DNA from 2 places in the Pseudoalteromonas sp. XMcav11-Q genome. Region 2 is predicted to be linked to the other one. Evidence: riboswitches for the same ligand, from Rfam matches in the RefSeq annotation. Region 2 holds a riboswitch; the other holds the start of a gene.
The links. Region 2 has a riboswitch for lysine ahead of dapA (4-hydroxy-tetrahydrodipicolinate synthase). Riboswitches for the same ligand answer to the same signal wherever they lie in the genome.
Positions count from the first base shown of each region.

Region 1 (4,431 bases), on a different contig from region 2:
ACAGCGCGCCAAGTGGTGTTGCTCTCCAGCTCGAAAGCTCACCTTGGTGCGCCATTTGGTGCAAAATACCGAAGCGATTTTTTATTATGCGATCAAAGTCCGCAGACTTCTTCCACCAATCTGATTCAGTGCATTCAACAAACCAGAATTCGTAGACGTCTTTATAATTCATGATGGCACTCCTAGGGAAAAACAAACTTGATGGTCAGCAGACCCTAACCGTTATAAACAAAGTGCCATCCATTACTCAATAATGCAACTTTTTTATTAGTTCCTAAAAAACAATAAATTCACTTACGCAACCTCTAGTAATTTAGCATGAATTGACTGCACGACCTGATCTGACTCCTGCTGCTCAACTAAAAAGCACAGATTGTGCTTGCTCGCACCATGGCATATCAATCGAATATTAAACTCTGACAACACATCCATCAGGTTAAGTTGGCACTTCTTCAACTGGATCTCAGAACCTATCATGGCCACCAAAGTAAGATTATTTTCAACGGTCACATGACAAAACTCGCCAAGTTCATCCAAACAAGCTTGTTCTAGCTCTGGTCGAGAAGCATTCGGCGCATTATCCAGCGTAAGTGCAACACTAATTTCCGAAGTCGTTACCAAGTCAACCGATATATTGTAATTGCTTAAAATGGTGAAGATACGAGCCAAAAAGCCGCTAGCAAGAAGCATTTCAGGGCTCTTTAACGTCAATAGTATTTGGTTTTTGCGTTGTGTCACTGCGCGAATGCCTGCTTGCGCCGTTTTCTCTTTTTCAATCCAAGTGCCACCCGCTTGCGGATCACGGCTTGAACCAACAAATACTGAAATACCTTTACGACTCGCTGGCAATATAGTTGCGGGATGTAACACCTTAGCACCAAATGTCGCCATTTCTGCCGCTTCATCAAAACTCAAACGAGGAATAGGTCTAGCCTTTACACACAAACGCGGATCGGTACTGAAAATACCAACGACATCGGTCCAAATATGCACACTTGACGCGTCAATTGCCTCTGCTAACAATGCTGCACTATAGTCAGAACCGCCACGACCAAGCGTAGTCGTCTGGCCGTATTGGTCACTACCAATAAACCCTTGCGTCACCTGCACTGTGTCGCCAAGTAGCGCGACCAAATTGGTTTGCGCAGCTTCACGCGTAGCTGCAACATTTGGATTCGCTTTACCAAATTGATTATCTGTTTTAAGCACTTTACGCACATCAAAGCGCGACGCCTGAACCTGGTTATTACGTAGTATTTGGGTAAACAAATAAGAAGAAAAACGTTCGCCAAAGCTCAACATTTCATCGCATTGCTGTCTGCTAAGTGCAGGTAAACTCGCAAGGCTTTCAAATTCACTGAAAGTTTGCTTGTAACCCTCAGCAAGATCAGCATCCAAAGACACTTGGTCGATAATCGCTTGCTGTATGTTTTCAACCGCTGCAACAACCGCTTTGCGCCCGGCCTCATCTTCCTTTTGTTGGGTTAGCGTTACAAGGTGATTGGTTACGCCAGCACACGCACTCACAACGACCACTCGAACATTTGGGTTGTCACGAACAATGTGAGCACAACGAGACATAGCCTCAAAGTCAGCGACACTGGTACCGCCAAATTTGGCTACAACATACTGCGAATTCATTTTCTCTCCTCTCGACTGTTGGCACAGTCAAATTTTATAAGGAGAACTCGGCATGGGATTTCTAAAAAGACGAACGCTTGAAATGACCTTTGCCAGAAGCTCTCCACCAATACGGTGACAGTTCCGAGGATTCAGCCTCGTAAACCGAAGAATCGTTGCGACGAGCAACTTTTCTCCTCGGCGAATACTTCCCTCACTAGTGGTCATTGGTCTCGTCACCTCACACTAACTACCTAAGCATCGCGCCTCTTCTGTTTATTTTGCCTTTGTTAATCTGAATAAAAGCAAAATAAAAGCCCGCAATAAATGCGGGCGATGTGAGAAAATTATCTTTTAGCCGTCTAGGTGTCAAGTTATTTATGAAAAACTTATCCCAAAGCGCTAAAAAATTAAATCCATTGGTCTTAAATAAGCTGACCCGCGAAATACGCGCCACTATATCCAATGGTATATGCGATAAGCAGGTAGATACTCATTTTAAGATAGCTTGAGAAGGTTAACGCTTTAACCTTACTCATTGCAATGATCCCCGCTGCAGAACCAATGATAAGCATAGAGCCACCAACCCCAGTCGCATAAGTAAAGGTTAGCCATTGCGCTGGAGTCATCGTAATATCTGCTTTTAATAGCGCAGCCGTCAAAGGCACGTTATCTACCGCCGCACTCATTAAACCGACCAAGTAGTTTGCGTATTCCGGTGCAAGATGCAGATATAAATCGGTAAACTTAGACAGTACACCGACCTCTTTCAACGCGCCAACTAATAACAGCACACCCACAAAGAACAACAAGGTGTCGTATTCAATTTCACGGATATAGTCGATGATTTTCTTATTAACGTCTTTCTTGCGCATCAAGAATTGCGCCATTAAGAACATCAAAGACAAGCCAAATAAGAAAGTCAGCATCGGCGGTACATGGTATTGCACGCTTAAGAATAACGTAGCAAAAATGGTTGATAAGAAGATGAGCGCAATGGTGATATCGGTCTTTTCAATTCTGCGTAATTCAGCCTTTTCAAAAATGATCTTATCATTCATGCCGATTGATAGCATCGCAGCTAAGATAAATACGCTAAAAATAGAAGGGGCAATTAGTAAAAGCAGATCAGGGATGGTTACTTTATCGGCCAAAAATATCATCAAGGTGGTTACATCACCGGTGATCAATGATACCCCACCGGAGTTAACACTGAAGATGATTAATGTCGCATATCTAATTAGCTTTTTCGGGTCTAATTTCAAAGACATGACTACAGCTAATGAAATAAGCGTCGCGGTGATGTTATCCGATATTGACGAAAATACGAATGCAAAAGCACCGACCAAAAACATTAGCTTGCGTTCGCTAATATGGGTTGGCATGATCCGGTGAACAATATTTTGGATAAACCCTTTTGAGTTCAAGTAGGCCACAAACGTCATGGCAGCCATTAAAAACAGCCAAAGCGTCGCGATTTCCAAAATGTTATGGTCTAGTTCAATTTGTACAATTTCTGGGCTTTGACCATGAATTGGAGAGATAAAGGCGATAATCCAACATAAAGTACCAAAAAAAAGCGTTGTTTTGGCCTTGTTTACGTGAATAATATCTTCTATAACGATGAGTATAAAAGCGATGGCGATCAGGGTTAGAATAATGGGCGTGACCATAATGCGCAAACAACCTGTAATTAAATGTAACAAGGGGTGGGTTCGATTTCGGGGCGGATTCTAGCACCATCGCAGGCCCCATGCCACGTACAATAAACATTTTGTGACAATTTGATGAAGTGGTGATGAAACTTCTCTACTACACACTGGAAAGTTATGATCCCAGCAAAAAAATTATTAAATACGATAAATGAACACTGGAGCGTACTCGAGCTACTTTTTAAACGATTTAAGCTCGCAGATTTCAGTCTAAAAGATGTACAAAACATCCTAAAGCAGAAAAATTCTAGCTGGTCGAGTGAACGGATATATAAAGAAACCAATCGATTACTCCAACAAGAAATTATTATTCCTTTAGCTAAATCTTCACAGTTAGAAATCAACCGTGCAATCGCTGACTTCGCCAGCTTTCTTTTACAAGAAGAAAGCCTCGGTTTAGCGGAAGAGATCACGGTGCTGGTAAAAGACTTAGAAAGATTAGGTAATCGCATCGCACAAGCCGGTGAAGAGGCTGACTACTCTGAGCTACGCCGCTTTAGCCGCATTATGGACGAACGCGTTCGTAAAATTGTTAAGCTGTTCGAGCATAACGAAAGCGCTATCATGAACTTGGTTGAACAAGCAAAGTCTGACACCTCAACGCTGTCTCTTGGCATGAGATATAAAGCCGTATTAGAAGCTTTTGACGAATATATCGAACCTATGTTGGAAATGGTTGATATTCATGGCCCTTTCCAACGCTGCTTCGATCAGATAGAGCTTCAGGTCAGTGAGCAAATTGACGAGATTGAACAATTAGGCCGTGGTGCTGCAGACAAACGCATGCTGGAGCAGCTCAGAACACGCATTTTAGATATGCACCTCATTGGTAGAGAAAGTTTAAGCCGCAGTGCCGATCTCCTCATGCCGTTACGTGAAGAGCTACGCCGCAATACACTCATTACGCGGCAAGCCTCTAAAGTCCTTGGACAAATTAGAAAGCGCGGTGTTGACCGTTTACTCTCACCAGTTCAACCAGAATTTGTGTCAGACATTCAACGTTTTAACCTTGGGCAAAAGCGTCACATGGTCGCATATATGGCAAGTCTCGTTGAATTTGAGCATGAAGAATATCAGCTGCCCGATCACGACGATGTGC
Region 1 is NZ_JBECOX010000009.1:216,677-221,107, forward strand. It holds gene ABMY45_RS15815 (DUF924 family protein) at 1-172, opposite strand, end outside; gene lysC (lysine-sensitive aspartokinase 3) at 295-1,641, opposite strand; lysine riboswitch at 1,730-1,900, opposite strand; gene nhaD (sodium:proton antiporter NhaD) at 2,046-3,293, opposite strand; gene ABMY45_RS15830 (hypothetical protein) at 3,450-4,431, shown strand, end outside.
Region 1: another riboswitch for lysine. It lies ahead of lysC (lysine-sensitive aspartokinase 3); the one in region 2 lies ahead of dapA (4-hydroxy-tetrahydrodipicolinate synthase).

Region 2 (4,431 bases):
GTCGCTTGGTAAGGCTAGGGTGCCTAATTTATCCAATGCTGTGCAAAGTGGACCATGAATATGAAAGTCTATGGTCTCAGCTTGAGACTGGCGTAACAATTCAGCGGGGAAAGCTTGCCCGGTAACCGCTGGACGCAGCAGGTGATTGACACCGCCTGCGACAATCAGTTGTTGTGCACCGTAGTTTTGCTTTTGTTCCACCACAGGGTTGAGATAAAAACCACATTCGCCAACCGCATAGCGGCCTAACTCCATCCATAATTCTTGCACTTGCGTGGCGGATTTTATCAATGCGAGCGTGTCTAATAATTTCTGCCAATCGAGAGAAGGGCTTTGCCTATCATAGGGAATGCCAAGGCCGCCACCTAAGTCGAGTACCTTTAGAGTAATCCCTAAATCAGCAGCGAGCTGAACTAAAGGTGCAACCATAGCCTGCCAAAGTTCAGAGAGTGTATCGCTGCAGAGCATATTGCCCCACTGGAAAATATGCAGTCCGACAAAGTCTAGGTAGGTGTAGTCACTTAAAGTTAGGGCTTGCCACTGCTCTGCGCCAAGACCAAAAGGAGTCAGCGTATTGCCACCAAGTGGATTGTGCTCTGCTTTATCAAAGCGTAACTGCACCCGCAGTAAAACTTCAAATTGAAGCTCAAACTCTTCGGCCACTTGATTTAACCAGCGTACTTGATTGTGACTTTCAGCCACGAAAATACGTACGCCTTGTGTGGCAAAATGACGGATCTGCTTTAGCGATTTGGCAGGACCTGTGTTGAGCACGCGTTCAGGTGCGATCCCTTGAGATAACACCTGATCAAGCTCGCCGCTAGATGCCACATCAAAGTTAAACCCAGCGTTATCTAGGGTTTTAATGATATGTGATAACGGATTCGCTTTTACGGCATACCAAAGCTTAACGATTTGCTGATCAACTAAGGGCTTAACATGTGCACTTAGCTTATCTAAATCGTAGCAAAAGAATGGCGTATCTTGTTGCTGGATCAATGCCTCAGCTGCGGTTCGCTGTGACGTGCTCAACCAAGTCATTAGCGTAGAACCTCTTCCAGCGCCAGTGATGCATCACTTTGTTCATCACGGTATTTTACGATAAGTGCGCATGACATACTTAGTCCTTGCTCGCGCGCCCACTCACTTGAGGCTGGACGAGAGCCTGGGATCACTATCGCGTTTTCAGGGATGGCTTCACCTTTGTCAAGCAAGCGCTCGTTCACGCAGTCATAGACAGGAATACTTGCTGAAAGGCGCACACCCGGTGCTAATACGGCACCGCGTTTAACAACAACCCCTTCAACCAATACACAGCCTGCACCAATAAAGGCATCGTCCTCAACAACAACAGGGCTTGCTCCAACTGGTTCTAATACACCACCCACTTGCACCGCTGCGCTAAGGTGGACATTTTTACCAATTTGCGCGCAAGAACCAACCAACGCATGACTATCTACCATAGTACCTGAATCAATATAGGCACCAATGTTGACATAAGCCGGTGGCATAATGATTGTGCCCGCTGCGACGTAAGCGCCACGTCTTACACTGCTTCCGCCAGGAACCATACGAACGCCATCTTGGGCAGCAAATCCGCGTGGTGCTAAGTTGTCTTTATCAACAAATCCACCTGGGAATTCTGTATTTACGCCATTTCTAAATGCCTCAAGGATCCCGTGTTTTACTTCTACGTTAGCATGCCAATGGCCTTGCTCATCCTGTGTTGCCGCACGTACTGTGCCATTTTCTAAATCGTTTAGTAGGGTTAACCAGCTCATGTTTACTGCCTTAATTCCAAGATAAAATAGTTTCGTTCGCGCGAGTGATCGCATCGGTATGGGTGAGTTCCAAATGTGTCAGTGGCGGGCGCAAGTTTGGACTTGTGAGCTTCCCTTGCAAGTGCATTAACACTTTGACTGGTATGGGATTTGCCACTGCAAATAAGCTATTTGCAGCTTCTGACCAAGTGGTAAATAAATTAGGAGAGGTGCCGCTTAACGAGCGCCTTACAAATTCTGCGGTTTGCTGTGGCCATGCGTTTGCTGCAACAGACACCAGACCCGTTGCACCTGCTTGTGCAAAGTAGGGCATAAGGCCATCGTCGCCGCTATAGATGGCGACATCAGGCGCTGCCTGACGAAATGCTTCAAAGGTGGCAATATCACCACTGGCTTCTTTTAGTGCCCACAGATTAGGGTGGCAAGCTAGTTCGCCGAGTAGGTCAGGGGCGATAGCAACGGCACTGCGACCGGGTACATTGTAGAGCATGCAAGGGTTATGGCTCTCATCGAGTAGCGTACTAAACCAATGCGCCAGACCAACTTTGCCGGGCTTTGCGTAGATTGGTGAGCCAAGTAAGAGCGCATGAATGGGCTGCGAATTACAAAAGCGCACCCATTGTGTTTGCTGCTCAAGATTACTGCCGCCAACGGCAACCATGAGCGGTACGCTTGGGGCGAGCTGGCAAACAAACTCAACGATTTGTTGCTGTTCTTGTTGGGTAAGCGCAAGGCCTTCGCCGGTACTGCCTAGTAAAAGAATACCGTTACGAGCTTGTTCTTGATCGCGTACCAGCGTCGTTAATGCGTTAAAATCAACCTGATTTTCAGCATCAAAAGGCGTTACTAAGGCCGTCCACAACGGATAGTCAGATAAGTTGAATTGTGATTTCATCTCTACCGAACTTAAATCATGTTCGGAGTTAGGAGGGTGTCCAAACTTCGAACTGTTAAAATTCGAAGAGCAATGGACTTAAAAAGGATAAGGCAGCCAATGGCCTTATTTTTCTAAGACCAGAAGCTCTCCACCAAGTATGTTGGTGACAGTCGCTGGGATTCAGCCCAGTCGCCCGAAATGAGTATTAGCAAACAATAACTCAATTTCTCGGCGTATATTCCCCTCACTAAGCTGCAACGGAGTTTGCTCTCCTTCACTTAGTTACCTGAATAACGCACCTCTTCCAGCCCTCAATTTGACGCCGTGGCATCAAACTATCTAAATAGGGTGAACGCGCATTGAAACATTTTGGCCGTCTAGGTGTCAAGCATCGGACTGTAAATAATGCGATTGTTAACTACACTTAACATTGCAGCTGAGACAATGCTATGAGATGAAAAACAAAAATATGTCGCTAATAAGTAAAGTTAAAAATCGTTATATCGGGGCATTACTTGCTATGGCTATATTGTTGTCGATGGCGATGGGGGTTATGCAATATCTACTGTATCAGCAGAGCTTAGATGCACACGTAATTAATATTGCGGGTATGCAGCGGATGTTGTCCCAACGTATCGCGCTATATAGTGCGCAAGACAATCAACGAGATAGTGAAGCGCTACGTCAAGCCATTGATAAGTTTGAAAGTAATCATGAGTTTTTAACTAAAACAGAAAGTAGTGGAGAGGCTATTTATCTGAATGAGGCGCTTGCAGCGCTTTACTACCAAGGGCCGGTGCAGTTGGATTTGCAAAGTACTACTTTTGTCACTTTATCAAGGTCTCGGTTACAGCAATCCACTCCTCAATTAATGGAGCAAATCTTTACTGCGTCTCAGCATATACTCCCAAACCTGAATGATGCCGTTTCACTATTCGAGCAGCATGCGCGAAGTAAAACAGAGATGGTGAGGAAAATAGAATTGTTAATCTGGCTACTTGGACTGTTGCTACTGTTTATAGAAGCGAAACTTGTATTTCGCCCAATGGCGCGAGAAATTGCTGAAGCACTCGATAAATTAGAGGCGGCAAGAAAGCTTGCTGACGATGCATTACACTCAAAATCACGATTTTTAGCACGCGTTAGTCACGAGCTAAGAACACCATTGCAGGCCATTCAGGGGTATTTAGATGAATATCTGAGGAGCAAAGACACGCAGCAATTACAGCATGTGAAAAGCGCAGCAAATCAATTGGATGTATTACTCTATTCGGTTCAAGACTTTAATAACCTTTCCGAGCAAGAAGTGGTTATTGAGCGTCATCAAGTCGCATTGCGAGAAGTAATAAAGTCAGCTTGTATCGCCTTTCAACTAACCGCACACAAGAAATCTCTCGCTTTTAATTTGGCATTGAGTAGTGAGTTAGATGTGGCTTGTTATTGTGATTGTAAGCGTGTTGGTTGGTTGATCAGTGAATTGGTTAATAATGCAATTAAATTTACTGAGCGTGGCAGCATTCAAGTATTTGCGGATTTGGTTATAGATGAAGATACACCATATTTAGAATTTGTCGTTGAAGATACTGGGCCTGGGTTCGACTATCAGCAGTTACGAGAAGCTGTGCATAGCGAGCATTTTCAAGGCACGCAGTTAGGGCTGAAGCGTTGCCAATTACTCACCTCAGCGCTTGGAGGACGATTAGATTTTAGTGCAAGGGAGCCAATCGGTACAAGAGCAATCCTGAGAGTCCCTATTGAAATTGACAATCAACA
Region 2 is NZ_JBECOX010000013.1:92,670-97,100, forward strand. It holds gene ABMY45_RS18880 (PLP-dependent decarboxylase) at 1-1,041, opposite strand, end outside; gene ABMY45_RS18885 (2,3,4,5-tetrahydropyridine-2,6-dicarboxylate N-succinyltransferase) at 1,041-1,781, opposite strand; gene dapA (4-hydroxy-tetrahydrodipicolinate synthase) at 1,792-2,676, opposite strand; lysine riboswitch at 2,792-2,970, opposite strand; gene ABMY45_RS18895 (response regulator) at 3,113-4,431, shown strand, end outside.